Regions from separate parts of the Ramlibacter sp. AN1015 genome, predicted to be linked through region 1. Evidence: predicted binding sites of a transcription regulator. Region 1 holds the regulator's gene; the other holds the start of a gene.

The links. Region 1 encodes NrdR, which represses ribonucleotide reductase genes. Its sites were predicted from a motif close to CACNANATNTNGTG; they were not measured.
Region 2: WG922_RS02170 (ribonucleoside-diphosphate reductase subunit alpha) is a predicted target of NrdR. The motif match lies at 5,128-5,141, and genes of this name have one in related genera.

Annotation. Positions count from the first base shown of each region.
Region 1 covers NZ_JBBJUM010000009.1:146,997-154,253, forward strand. Annotated here, with positions in the region: gene WG922_RS15485 (pilus assembly protein) at 1-1,992, opposite strand, end outside; gene WG922_RS15490 (pilus assembly PilX family protein) at 1,979-2,467, opposite strand; gene WG922_RS15495 (prepilin-type N-terminal cleavage/methylation domain-containing protein) at 2,527-3,585, opposite strand; gene pilV (type IV pilus modification protein PilV) at 3,588-4,064, opposite strand; gene WG922_RS15505 (GspH/FimT family protein) at 4,061-4,636, opposite strand; gene nrdR (transcriptional regulator NrdR) at 4,736-5,182, opposite strand; gene glyA (serine hydroxymethyltransferase) at 5,189-6,433, opposite strand; gene WG922_RS15520 (lytic transglycosylase domain-containing protein) at 6,633-7,257, opposite strand, start outside.
Region 2 covers NZ_JBBJUM010000001.1:435,677-442,933, forward strand. Annotated here, with positions in the region: gene ffh (signal recognition particle protein) at 1-102, opposite strand, end outside; gene WG922_RS02145 (cytochrome C assembly family protein) at 169-966, shown strand; gene WG922_RS02150 (PP0621 family protein) at 966-1,223, shown strand; gene WG922_RS02155 (sensor histidine kinase) at 1,235-2,932, shown strand; gene WG922_RS02160 (sigma-54-dependent transcriptional regulator) at 2,932-4,383, shown strand; gene ampD (1,6-anhydro-N-acetylmuramyl-L-alanine amidase AmpD) at 4,367-4,966, shown strand; gene WG922_RS02170 (ribonucleoside-diphosphate reductase subunit alpha) at 5,278-7,257, shown strand, end outside.

The DNA.
Region 1 (7,257 bases):
GTCTGCTCCTTGTTCCACGTCTTCGAAGTTGATTCGGAACTTCGCCTGATAGCGACCTCCGTTGATGGCCGGGTTCGGCTTTTCGTTCTCGAGGTTGGCGATCTCTTCCACGTAGAAATCGACAATCTGGTTGGTGGGCTGGAATGCTCCCTTTCCAGGGGTGAACGCGTGCCCATCAAGGCTGGCGACCGTCTTGGCGAACGGAACAACGGTGATATTGCCGCCTCCGGGCACGGGAACTGCGATGCGCGGAAGCGGAGAAGCGAGGGCGACTACGAAGGTCTCTACGTTTTGCTTCCCGGGTAATGTGTCTCTCAAATCCGTACGCTTGCCGAAGGCAGCGGCGGATGCGGCGTAGTAGCTACCCTGCTTCGTCGGCTCTTCTGGGGCAAGTCCGCGCACGGTGCCCAAGGACTCGACGGCCTTTGCGGTGGGCGCAGAGTCGAATGACTTCCCCGATTCACCAATGAAGCGGGCGCCGCGCACCTGTGACTCCCAGTCCGTGATGCGTTGCGCCTCGGCTTGCGCATCGAAGCCAGCGAGGTCACCCACGAAAGCTGGATTGAAATAGGACCCTGGCACCTGGTCGGAGTCGTAGGAAACGTTGCTGTCGGACACGACGAGCAGGCTGGCCCGAGCGCAGGACGGTGCCTTCGCAGCGCTGGTGGTGGCATACGGGTCATCCCACGGCACTTCGGAGATGCCGAGCGACTGATCCAGCGTGCTTGCACCGCTGTAATCCGGAGTGGGCGTGGCCTTGCCTGCGAAATAGCGCAGCGCCTCGTACATCATCTCGCCGACCGGATTGCCCCAGTCGGGGAACTGACCCTCCCGCGCCGCTGTATTCGTCAGTGCGCCGCCCCGGTACCAGCCATTGCGTGAGCCGTTGTTGAAGTCCCGGATGCGCAGAGCGTCGTAAGTGCTGACGATGCCGTTGATGCGCGTGAACCGCCCACTCTGCCTGTCGACTTCGTTCGCGAACGAGGAGACCACCTTGCGCAGCCGCCCTCCTGCCATGTTGCGATCGAAACTGCCGCTCAGGAGGCCGAAGAGCATGGCGTCGTTTTCGCCATATTCATGTAGCAAGCCGATGGGCTTGGCGGTCTGATCGGAGTATCGCTTGCAGCCGTCGGTGAACCCGTTGGCGCAGGTCAGCACCCGAACGGTGAGGTTGGTCCTTGTTCCGGCGTGGGTGGTATCCCGCAAGACAGGACCTTCGCCCGACGCCCACTGCCATACGCGTCTGTTCGAGTTGGCGACTATCGATAGCCATGGAGGAAGGTCGCTGCAGTTCGTGATGACCGCGCAGTTGACAGCGGCGTTCGCGGTGACGTTGCCGAAGAAGTGCCGCCTGTTCGGGGACGGCTGCGCCAGGGGCGTGTAGCGATCGATCCGGTAGCCATCGACGGATTCACTGGTGTATTCCTTGGCCCAGCTATGTCCGTCCTGCGGGATATAGGCGCGCCTCAGCACCGTGCTGCTGAGGGTGTCCACCTCGCGCATGCCGCCGTAGAGCACGACGCGCAGTGCGTCTATGCGGCTGGTCGTGGCGTAGTTCAGCCAGTTCCCCGACCAGCTGTTGGTGCAGTGGCCCAGCTCGCCCACGACGCGGCTGGACGGACTGAATAAGTCGGCATTGGTACCGCCGCCGGTATGCGTGTAGCAGTAGTTCGAATTGAACAGACCCAGGTATGTCGTCGATGGATTGAAGCGGAGATCGAGCTTCCCGTCCCCATTGATGTCGCTGGCATCGTTGTAGGCTTCATAGAAGAGGCGGTGGTCCTTGCCGGCGACCAACATCACCATGGGTTTCGCGGGTGTTCGGACCGAAAGCGGCGTGGGCGGAATGTCGATGCCGGCGCTGGCCTGGCCGATGGTGAACGCTGCGGCTAGAAGGGCTGCGGTGGTGCCGGCCGGAGTGCGCCACAACGCGCATTGCCTTCTGATCGCGGGCAGCAAAGTACGTCTGGGGCGGAGTTCAATCGGTGGCATAGATGGATTGCACGGTGACGGCGGCGCGCTCGGGGCCGGCGTTGGCGCGCGCGGTGATGCGATAGCGCTTGCAGGCGGGCGGATCGGTGGGGTCTGCGCTGCAGGGAAAGCTCGCTCCCAGGTACTCGACCACATAGGTGGGCGTGATCGACAACTGGTCGATGCCGATGGGGCTGGCAGTGCCCCATTGGGTGAAGGATGCGTCCGCCCATCTGGGCTTGTCGTTGCCTGCCGGTGGCGGGCAGGTCAGCACCGAGAAGCCGTCGCCGGGCACATCGGCGCAAGCGCCCGCCGCGGTCGGCCGTGTCAATGCGACACGCCCCTCGATCTCGCGCAGGGCGCCTTCGGCCGCCTGGAACGCGAGAGTGCGGTCGTAGCTGTGGCCGGCCATCTTTTCTTCGCTGGCGGTGAGCCGGACCCCGGCCGTGGCGAGCACCAGGATGACCAGCAGGATGACCAGGGAGACGACGAGCACGAAGCCTTGCTGGGCGTCGCGGCGCGGCCGGAGCCGGGCGGGGATGCTGCGGCGCGCGGTCACGGCTGGGCGTTGCGCAGTGCCGCGACGGCCACGAGGCTGCGGGCGAGAAGAGAGCCGGCGCCATCGTTGGCGACGAGCGTCAGGCGCGCCCGTACGGCCAGCACGGGCCTGTCGGGATCGTTCCAGCTGGTGATGGCGGCGGCACTCTCCCAGGTGCTCGCAAGGTCGCCACCCGGCAGGCGGCGCAGGTAATCGATCTGCAGGTCGTCGATGTCGGGGACCATCTCGTGCTTGGCGGTCTGGATGGTGCGCGAGCCGGGCGTGGCGCCGCTCTTGTGAATGGTTGCGCGGTACAGCGAACGGCTGCCCCGGCCATTGGCGCCGATGTACCAGAACGCGGGCTCCCAGCGGGCGACGATCGCGCCCGCTTCGAAGGTCTTGGGGTGGGTGTCCGTGCACGGCGCGACCACCGCGCCCAGGTCGGTCGTGCAATTGAGGGAGGGGGCGCCCCGGTAGCTGAGTGCTTTGCCCGAGGAGGTCGAGGTCGATATCTGAAACAGTGCGCTGCTGTGCGGGTCGCACAGCAGGGCGATGTCGTCGGACTCGACACCGTTGTCCGCTGCGGCACTGAGCGTGCCTGTTGCGGGGTCGTGCGCGGCGATGCGGGCCACCCCCTGATCGGCACCGGTGGGGCGCAGCAGGAGTAGTGCGTCCGTGGAGGCAATGCGCTCGCTCGTCGCGGTGCCCACTGCGACGACGGAATTGCTGGCGACGCCGGCGCCGCTCACGCCGTCGAAACCGCGCACCATGCCGGCGTCGGTATCGGCCCACCAGTAAGTGACCGCCGGCGGCGCCTTGCGCAGGACGTTCGCAGTCAGCGCGGCGCCGCAGGGCAATTGGCCGGCGTCGCGCACCTCGCGCATCATGAGCTCGAAGGCAAAGCGTCCGTTCTCCTGCAAGCGGGCGAGGCTCTCGTGGGTGCGGTAGGCGAGCCGCTGAGAAAGGTAGGCGCCCAGCACGCCGGTAAGCAGCAGCAGGCCTACCAGCAAGGCGACCATGAGCTCGACGAGGCCGACGCCGCGCTGGCATGAACGGGAAAAGCGGGCGTGCTTCATGCTCAGATGCGCGAGGCGATGGTCAGCTGCTGCTCGGACAAGCCGCCGGAGGCGCTGTCGTCCCAGCGGATCTGGACGCTGCAGTGGTATTCGGTGCAGCGCACCCAGACGCAGGTGCTGGGGCGGTCGCCGATGCTGCCTTTCACGTCGTTGATCCAGTCGCGCAGGGTGGATTCCGCGAGCGTCGGAGTGCCGGTCGCTGTGCCGGCGGCGCACCGGACGTCGTCACCGGTGTTGTAGGCGCCGAACCGCGCCTGCTCCCGGTCCACCCGCATCACGTCGAGGATGTAGTGGCTCAGCATCGAGGCCTGGCTGCGCTGCAGGGCGCTCACGTTCGCCTTGAGCGTGCGCGTCTGCAAGGCCACGAGGCCGAGCACCCCGAAGGCCAGCACCAGAAGCGCAACCATCACTTCGAGCAGGGACATGCCGCGCTGGCCCGGCGGGCGCAAGCGTCGGCGGTGCGGGGTCGGAGTTGTCATGTCGGATTCGGGCAGGTCGAGAGGACCGGAGACGAGCGCACCGTGACCACGCGTCCGCTGTTCGTGAGGATCAGGTCGGACGTGCGGTGGCTGTCGCCCAGGGCCGCGGCGCTGCTGCACACCCGCAAGGTGCCCGCCTGCAGCGCTTCGCCGCTTGGCCGGAACGACACGTTGGATGCGACCGGCGCGTTCCCACGTGCGGTGATGTCAGCGGGCAGCGCGTGGGCCACCAGGGTGATGGCCTCGGACGCCTCACGGGTGCGGTTTCCGTTGTCGTCCTGGAAGACGATCCAGCCAGTGGACCAGTCGCGTGCGCCGGTGTCGCACTCGGACTGGTCCAGGCTGCGGCACACCGTGAAGCGCACGCCCTTCTGGATGGCCTGGCTGCGGGCAAGCGCGAGTGCAGAGCCGAGGTCGTTGGCCGCCGCCGACAGACGGCTCGAGGCGAGCTGGCGCTGGAAGCTGGGGATGCCCAGTGTGGCCAGCAGAGCGAGCAGCGCGACGGCCAGCAGCAGTTCCAGCAGGGTAATCCCCGCGGCTTCGGCGGGGCCCTGCAAACCGGGCGTAGACATGCGCTGCATGCGCAGGACTATGCCGGATTTGTAGTCCTAAAGGAAACGTTTCTTTTATGTTATGGACGTAAGAACTACCAGTGTTTCGCGCGCCGAATCTCAGGTCTCGCTGCGGATCAGGGCGGTGAAATCCTTGACGTCCTCGAAGCTGCGGTAGACGCTGGCAAAGCGCACGTAGGCCACCTTGTCCAGCGCCTTGAGCTCGCGCATCACCAACTCGCCGATGCTGGACGAAGGCAGCTCGCGCACCCCCATGTTGAGCAGCTTTTCCTCGATCCGCTCGACCGCCCGATCGACTTGTTCGGTGCTGACCGGACGCTTACGCAACGCGAGTTTCATCGAACCCAGCAAACGGGTGCGGTCGAATTCGACCCTGCGCCCATCCTTCTTGACGATGACCGGGAAGCTCACGTCGGGTCGCTCGTAGGTGGTGAAGCGCTTCTCGCAGTGCGCGCACTGCCTGCGCCGGCGGATGAATTCGCCGTCTTCGGCGACACGCGTCTCCACCACCTGGGTTTCGGCGTTGCCGCAGAAGGGGCATTTCATGGCCGATCAGCCGTAGACGGGGAAGCGGCGGGTGAGGGCGTTGACCTTCTCGCGCACCGCCTGGATGTTGGCCTCGTCGCGCGGCTTGTCCAGCACGTCGGCGATCAGGTTGGCCGTGAGCCGTGCCTCTTCCTCCTTGAAGCCGCGGGTGGTCATGGCCGGCGTGCCGATGCGCACGCCGCTGGTCACCATCGGCTTTTCGGGATCGTTCGGAATGGCGTTCTTGTTGATGGTCATGTGCGCCGCCCCCAGCACCGCCTCGGCTTCCTTGCCGGTGATGCCCTTGGCACGCAGGTCCACCAGCATCAGGTGGCTCTCGGTGCGGCCGCTCACGATGCGCAAGCCGCGCTGCACCAGCGTCTCGGCCAGCACCTGCGCATTGCGCACGACCTGGTGCTGGTACTGCTTGAACTCGGGCGCCAGGGCTTCCTTGAAGGCCACGGCCTTGGCGGCGATGACGTGCATGAGCGGACCGCCCTGCAGGCCCGGGAAGATGGCGCTGTTGATGGCCTTCTCATGCTCGGGCTTCATCAGGATGATGCCCCCGCGCGGGCCGCGCAGGCTCTTGTGCGTGGTGGACGTCACCACGTCCGCATGCGGAACGGGGTTGGGGTAGACGCCCGCGGCGATCAGGCCGGCGTAGTGAGCCATATCGACCATGAAGATGGCGCCCACCTCACGTGCCACCTTGGCAAATCGCTCGAAATCGATGCGCAGCGCATACGCCGACGCGCCGGCGATGATCAGCTTGGGCCGGCTCTCGCGGGCCTTGCGCTCCATCGCGTCGTAGTCGATCTCCTCCCTGTCGTCCAGGCCGTAGGAGACGACGTTGAACCACTTGCCGCTCATGTTCAGGGCCATGCCGTGGGTGAGGTGCCCGCCCTCCGCGAGGCTCATGCCCATGATGGTGTCGCCCGGCTTGAGGAAGGCCAGGAACACCGCTTCATTGGCCTGTGCGCCCGAGTGGGGCTGCACATTGGCGGCGGCGGAGCCGAACAGCTCCTTCACCCGGGACAGCGCGAGCTGCTCTGCGACATCGACGTTTTCGCAACCGCCGTAGTAGCGCTTGCCGGGGTAGCCTTCCGCGTACTTGTTCGTCAGCTGCGTGCCCTGGGCCGCCATGACGGCGGGCGAGGCGTAGTTCTCGCTGGCGATCAGCTCGATGTGTTCTTCCTGGCGGCGGTTCTCGGCCTGGATCGCGGCAAAGAGTTCGGGGTCGGTTTGCTCGATGAGGATGTTGCGGTGGTACATGGCGGCAGTCCTGACGGATGGTGGTCCCTGTTCGTGAACGAGGGCTGCCCAGGCGAACGGCGGTGCGCCGCGGCCGCGGCGGTACGCTCCCCCGTGGTGACCCACGTCGGCACCGATCGCCCGGCCGAGGCACGCGCCGGCGGGCGACGCGCCTATCGCCAGTCGCGTACCGGGCGAAGTGTAGCCGAGGGGCGCAGGCTCAGAAGAGTGCGGCGAGCCGCGCATCGACGGCGGCCGAGGGCTGGTCGCGCGGCGGCGCCTGCGTGCGCAGCGGGGGCGTGGTGAACGGAGACACGCTGCGGCCGGCGGCGACCTGCCGCAGCCGGTCATGCTCGGCCAGCACCTTCTCGGCATAGCCGCCGTCGTCGGGCAGGTTGGCCGCGCCCACGTAGTACTTGAGGCCGGCTTCCACCGAGCCGGCCCGCGCGATGCACTCCTGCAGGATGCGCGCGCCCACCCTGAGGTTGGATACCGGGTCGAAGGCAGCGAGCTTTCCGCCGAACAGTTCGTATTTCTCGCCGTGCACCTTGGTCATGACCTGCATCAGGCCCTGGGCCCCGACCGCACTCTGCGCGAACGGGTTGAACCCGGATTCGATGGCCATCACAGCAAGGATGAGGGTAGGGTCGAGCTTGGTGCGCGCGCCGAGTTCGTAGGCTTCGGACACCAGAGCGCTCAGCGGCTCGGGCGCGACCCGATACTTGCGGCTGAGCCAGAAGGCGACGGCAGCCTGTTGCTTGGGCAGTTCACCCGGGTCCGCGGCCGTGGCGCGGACGATGCCGGCGAGATCCGGAACCAAGCCCATGGCGTCGGCCTGCCGGTCG
Region 2 (7,257 bases), on a different contig from region 1:
CACCTCGCGCAGCATGTCCTGCACGTTGCCCTCGGTGATGCGGGCCTGGCCCCGCATTTCCTTGACCAGGCGGGAAAGTTTGTCGGACAGTGCGGAGGCCATGGGGGAGTGTGGGAAGGGCGTCGCGGCGCTTCGGGGAACTGAAGCGAAGGACTAAACTGCGAGCCCATGATTCTACCCAGCGCATCCCCCCTGGGGGTCGCCCTGACCCTGGCCGCAGCCGCCGCCTATGCGGTTCCGGCCGCCGCCGCCGGGCGCCTGAGCACCCAGGGCGCGCGCGCGGCCCTGCTGGTCGCGTGGCTGCTGCACGGGCTGGTGCTGGGCTGGTCGCTGCTGGGCGATGCGCCGCGTTTCGGGTTCGCGCCGGCCCTGTCGATGACGGCATGGCTGGTGCTCACCGTCTACGCCGTCGAGCGCCAGGTCTTTCCGCAGCTCGAAGCGCGCTGGGCTCTCGCCGGGCTGGGAGCCGCTGCGGTGGTGCTGGCGATGGTGTTCCCGGGCACGCCGCTGCACGTCTCGCAATCGCCCTGGCTGCCGCTGCACTGGGCGCTGGGCATCGCCTCCTACGGCCTGTTCGCCGCAGCCGTGGTGCACGCCTGGCTGATGATGCGGGCCGAGCGGCACATGCGGCAGGCTTCCGATCCGCACGCGGGCGTGCCGCTGCTCACGCTCGAACGCCTCACCTTCCGCTTCGTCGGCGCCGGCTTCGTGCTGCTCACCGCGACGCTGCTGGCAGGCCTGGTGTTCGGCGAGGCGCAGGACACCGCCCCCCGGCGCTGGGACCACAAGACGCTTTTTTCCTTCCTGGCCTGGATCGCCTTCGCCCTGCTGCTGCTCGGGCGGGCGCGCTTCGGCTGGCGCGGACGCAAGGCCGTGCGCATGCTCTACGTCGGCTCGCTGCTGCTGCTGCTGGCCTACGTAGGTTCGCGCTTCGTCATGGAAGTCATGCTCGGACGGGCCGCGTGATGAAGTACCTGGTCCTGTTTGCCGTCCTGCTGCTGGTGTATCTGCTCTGGCGGCACGAACGCCGCAGCGAACGCCAGGAACGCGCCGCCGGCGAGCGCGCCGCACCGCCCCGGCCGCCCACCGGCGCGCCCTCGCTGCCGCAGGAGATGGTCCGGTGCAGCGTCTGCGCGCTGCACTTGCCGCGCACCGATGCGCTGCTCGATGCGCGCGGCCGCACCTACTGCTGCCCGGAGCACCGCCAGCGGGACACGGCCTGATGGCTGGGCCGGTGTCCGTCGCGCCCTGGGGCGCCCTGCCCCGCGAGGTGCCGGCCGGCCAGAGCTCCGCCTTCGTGCGGCTCTGGCGCGGCTTTGCCAACGCACGCGTGGTGGTCGCCTCGGTGCTGCTGCTGGTCCTTGCGGCGCTGTTCTCGGTGGTGCAACCGGCGCCCGCAAACGACCTGCTGCTCGGCATCTGCCTTCTCTACCTCATCGCGACCGTTTGCGTGCGCCTGGTCGAGCGCCCGCCGCGTCGTGAATTGGGGCCTCTGTGGCTGGCCACCATCGGCATCGATCTGGTGGCCATCTCGGTGCTTCAGTACATGCAGGCCGGCGGCATGACCTTCATGCCCCTGTTCGCGGTGCCGGTGCTCATGGCGTCGGTGCTGGGGGCGGCATCGCTCGCGTTCGGCACGGCCGCGGCCGTGGCCCTGCTCCTGCTGGCCGAAGCCTGGCTGCGCGCGGCCGAGCTGCCGGCCGAAGCCGCGCAGCGCTTCTTCCAGGCGGGCCTGACCGGCCTGGGCTACTTCGCGCTGGCGGCGCTGGCCTACCAGCTGTCGGGGCGCCTGGCCCGCGAGGAAGAAAAGTCGCGCGAAAGCGAAGAGGCCGCGCGCCTGCAGGCCCAGGTGAACGAGCTGGTCATCGAATCCTTGGCCGACGGCATCCTGGTAGTGGATGCGCGTGGCCGCATCCGCGCGGCCAACCCGACCGCCTGCGCAGTGCTGGGCGTCACGGTCGGGAACGCGCCTGGCATGGCGCTGTCGCAGGAGGCGGGCTGGCTGCCGCTGCTCGAGCTGACGCAGCGCACGGTCGATTACCAGGCCATGCAACTGAGCGAGATCGCACTCCACCGCGAAGGGGAGCCGCCGCGCCGGGTGCTGGTGCGCACGCGGCTGGCCGGCACCGAGGCCGACGGCCGCGGCGGCCTGTGCGTGGTGTTCCTGGAAGACCTGCGCGAGCTCGAAGCGCGCCTGCGCACCGAGAAGCTGGCCGCGATGGGCCGCATGTCGGCGGCGGTGGCCCACGAGATCCGCAACCCGCTGGCGGCGATCACGCAGGCCAACGCCCTGCTCGACGAAGAGCTGAGCGACGCCGGCCAGCGCCAGCTCAGCGCGCTGGTGCGCCAGAACGCGCAGCGGCTGGCGCAGATCGTCGATGAAGTGCTCGACGTCGCACGGGTGCGCCAGCACGCGCCCTCCCACGCGGAGCCGGTGGCGCTGGACGCGGCGATCGCCGTCGCCTGCGACGAGTGGGCCGCCGCTTCGGGTGCCTCCGGACGCATGTTCCGGCGCCTGCGCACCAACGCGCACCAGGTGGTGTTCGAGCCGGCGCACCTGCGCCGCGTGCTGGTGAACCTGCTGGACAACGCGGCGCGGCATGCCGGCCCGGCGCCCGATGCGATCCAGGTCGCCACCGGCCTGCTGGGCGGCCAGGCCAGCCTGCGCGTCTGGAGCGACGGCGCGCCGCTCGATCCGTCGGTGCAACGTCATCTCTTCGAGCCGTTCTTCTCGTCGCAGAGCCGCTCCAGCGGCCTGGGGCTGTACATCTGCCGCGAGCTGTGCGAGCGCCATGGCGCGCAGATCGGCTACCGCCGCTGCCGCGCGCCGCTGGACGCGTCGCGCGAAGGCAACGAATTCTTCGTGCACTTCCGCACCGCTCCCGGGCGTGCGGCCGGGGTGCCCACGGCCGCTGCCAGAATCCAGGGCTGATGACCGCCCCAGCCGTTGCCGCACAGGTCCTTGTCGTGGATGACGAGCCCGACCTGCGCACCCTGTACGAGCTCACGCTGCTGCGTGAAGGCTATCGGGTGGAGGCGGCGGCCGACCTCGCCGGCGCGCGCGAGCTGCTGGCAGCGCAGCGCTTCGATGTCGTCATCTCCGACATGCGCCTGCCCGATGGCCTGGGCCTCGACCTGCTGCACAGCCTCACCGCGCAGCAACGCCCCGAACGCTGCGTGGTCATGACCGCGTACGGCTCGGCCGAGAACGCTGTGGAGGCGCTCAAGGCCGGGGCCTTCGACTACCTCACCAAGCCGGTCGATCTGAAGCAGTTCCGCAACGTCGTGGCGTCGGCCATCCACGATGCCGCGGGCCGCAGCCGGCCCAACGCGGCGCCGCGGCCCCAAGCGGCGGTCGAAGGCGAGCCCGCGGCCACTGGCATGGCCGCGCTGCGGCGCCTGGTGGGCCGCTCGCGCGCCATGCAGCAGGTCAAGGACCGGGTGGCGAAGGTCGCGCGCAGCATGGCGCCGGTGCTGGTGCGCGGCGAATCGGGCACCGGCAAGGAGCTCGTGGCCCGCGCCATCCACGATTGCAGCCACCGCGCGGACCGCCCCTTCGTCGCGGTGAACTGCGGCGCCATTCCAGAGAACCTGCTGGAGGCCGAATTCTTCGGCGCGCGCAAAGGCTCCTATACCGGCGCCACGCACGACCGCGACGGCTACTTCCAGGCGGCCGAAGGCGGAACGCTCTTTCTCGACGAGATCGGCGACCTGCCGCTGCCGATGCAATCGAAGCTGCTGCGCGCCATCCAGGAGCGGCGCGTACGCCCCATCGGTTCCACCCAGGAAGACGCCGTCGATGTGCGCGTGGTGAGCGCGACCCACAAGGACCTGGTGGCCGAAGTTCAGGCCGGGCGCTTCCGCCAGGACCTGTTCTACCGGCTCAACGTGATCGAGATCTCCATCCCGCCTCTGCGAGAGCGGCGGGACGACCTGCCCGAACTGTGCGAGGCCCTGCTCGTGCGCATCGCCCACGAGACCGGCATGCCGGTGCCGCAGCTCTCGCCGGAGGTGCTGGCGCAGTTGCAGGCCCATCCGCTGCCGGGCAACGTGCGCGAACTCGAAAACCTCCTGCACCGTGCCGTGGCGCTGTACGAGGGCGGCGCGCTGCAGGTCGATGACTCGCCCACGGCCGATGCGCCCGGTGCGCCGGCGCATGAGATGGCCGGCGCGTCGGGCACGGGCGAGCTCATCCCGTCCGACCTGCAGGCGTGGCTCGACGCCCGCGAGCGCGACATCCTCGTGCGCACGCTGCGCGAGTGCGGCTTCAACCGCACGGCGGCGGCCCAGCGCCTGGGCATCAGCCTGCGCCAGATCCGCTACCGCATCGCCCGCCTGGCGATTTCCTGCCCCGGTGATGAAGTCCATGACGAACGCGCCTGAGCAGAGGCCGCCCGCCGCGGCCGACGGGCTGTGGGACGGCGGCTGGTACCGCTTCGCACGCAGGCTCGATTCGCCCAACTTCGGCCCCCGTCCGCCCGATGCGCGCATCGACCTGGTGGTGCTGCACTCCATCAGCCTGCCCCCGGGCGAGTACGGAGGCGACCAGGTCCAGCAGCTGTTCTGCAACACGCTCGACTGGGATGCTCACCCGTATTTCCAGTCGATCCGCGGCACGCAGGTGTCGGCGCATTTCTATGTGCGGCGCGGCGGCGAGCTCTGGCAGTTCGTCGATTGCGATGCGCGCGCCTGGCACGCCGGCGTCTCGCGATGGCGCGGGCGCGAGCGCTGCAACGACGACTCCATCGGCATCGAACTCGAAGGCCTCGAGGGCGAGCACTTCGAGGACGCCCAGTACGAGGCGCTCGCGGCCATCCTCGCGGCCATCGGTCAGCGCTATGCAATCGGGCACATCGCCGGCCACGAGCACATCGCGCCCGGGCGCAAGCGCGATCCGGGGCCGGGCTTCGACTGGCGGCGCCTGCGCAACGCGTCGGGCTGGCCGGACGCGCAGTTCGCGGCCTGAGGCGCACCGCGCGCGGCTGCCTTCGCGCACCTCCACAGCCTCGCCCGCACGGGTGCGCAAACAGCCACGGACCTGCCTCGCACAGCATCCGCAAGCATGCAAGCCGAAAATTTTCCAGTCTTGCAAAAACACCACCTGTGGTGTCTTGCCACAGCTATTGACGCTAGATATAGTGGCTCGGACGCCTTTTCTCCCATAAGAAAAAACAGCCGGCCCCTCCTGCGGAGCCGCGTTCCCCGAAGTCACATACAAGAGGAAACATGCAGACTGCCCTGAGCACCCCCACCGCTGCCGCCTACGCCGGCGCCACCATGTCGAGCACGGGCCACGGCGCCCTCGCCGGCGCGAGCGGCCAGCCCCTGTCGCACTACCAGATCATTCGCCGCAATGGCGCTGTCGTGCCCTTCGAGCCGGACAAGATTGCCATCGCCATGATGAAGGCCTTCCTGGCGGTGCACGGCACCCAGGGCGCGGCCTCGGCCAGCGTACGCGAGACGGTAGACGGGCTGACCCAGGCGGTGGTGCGGGCCCTGATGCGCTCGCGCCCCGGCGGCGGCACCTTCCACATCGAAGACGTCCAGGACCAGGTCGAACTCGGCCTGATGCGCGGCGGCCATCACGAGATCGCCCGCGCCTATGTGCTGTACCGCGAGCGCCGCGCCCAGGAGCGCGCCAAGCAGGCCGAAGCGCCGGCGGCGCCGCAGGCCGTCCTGCACGTGATCGAAGGCGGCGAGCGCGTCGCCCTGGACCTCGGGCACCTCACCGGCTTGATCCACAGCGCCTGCGCCAACCTCGGCGCCGATGTCCGCCCCGAGCCCATCGTGGCCGAAACGCTGCGCAATCTGTATGACGGTGTGCCGATGGACGAGGTCTACAAGGCCTCCATCCTGGCCGCGCGCACGCTGATCGAGAAGGACCCCGACTACACCTACGCGACGGCCCGCCTGCTGCTGCACACCATCTTCAAGGAGGTGCTGGGGCGCGACCTGCCGCCCGCGGAAATGGCCGGCTCGTACGCCGACTATTTCCCCGGCTTCATCAAGAAGGGCGTCGACAACGAGCTGCTCAACCCCGAACTGCTGCAGTACGACCTCAAGCGCCTGGGGGCCGCGCTGAAGGCCGAGCGCGACCTCAACTTCGACTACCTGGGGCTGCAGACGCTGTACGACCGCTATTTCCTGCACGTGCGCAAGAGCCGCATCGAGCTGCCGCAGGCGTTCTTCATGCGAGTCGCCATGGGCCTGGCGCTCAACGAGATCGACCGCGAAGCGCGTGCCATCGAGTTCTACGAGGTGCTCTCCAGTTTCGACTTCATGTCGAGCACCCCGACGCTCTTCAACAGCGGCACGCTGCGCTCGCAGCTCTCCTCGTGCTATCTCACCACCGTGCCGGACGACCTGGACGGAATCTACGAGTCCATCAAGGAAAACGCACTGCTGTCCAAGTTCGCCGGCGGCCTCGGCAACGACTGGACCCGCGTGCGCGCGCTGGGCAGCCATATCAAGGGCACCAACGGCGAGTCGCAGGGCGTCGTGCCCTTCCTCAAGGTGGTCAACGACACCGCCGTGGCCGTGAACCAGGGCGGCAAGCGCAAGGGCGCCGTCTGCACCTACCTGGAAACCTGGCACCTGGACATCGAGGAGTTCCTGGAGCTGCGCAAGAACACCGGCGACGACCGCCGCCGCACGCACGACATGAACACGGCCAACTGGATTCCCGACCTGTTCATGCGCCGCGTCGTGGAAAAGGGCGAGTGGACGCTGTTCTCGCCCTCCAGCGTGCCCGAGCTGCACGACCTGTTCGGCGCCGACTTCGAAAAAGCCTACGTCGCCTACGAAGACAAGGCCCGCCGCGGCGAGATCAAGCCGAGCAAGACCGTGCAGGCCGCCGACCTGTGGCGCAAGATGCTCACGATGCTGTTCGAGACCGGGCACCCCTGGATCACCTTCAAGGACGCCTGCAACGTGCGCTCGCCGCAGCAGCACGCCGGCGTCGTGCACTCGTCCAACCTGTGCACCGAGATCACGCTCAACACCAGCGACACCGAAACGGCCGTCTGCAACCTGGGCTCGATCAACCTGCGCCAGCACCTGAAGGACGGCGGCATCGACCACGACAAGCTCAAGCGCACCATCACGGTGGCCATGCGCATGCTCGACAACGTGATCGACATCAACTACTACGCGGTGAAGAAGGCACGCGACTCCAACCTGCGCCACCGCCCGGTGGGCCTGGGCGTCATGGCCTTCCAGGACGCGCTGTACGAGCTGCGCATTCCCTACGCTTCGCAG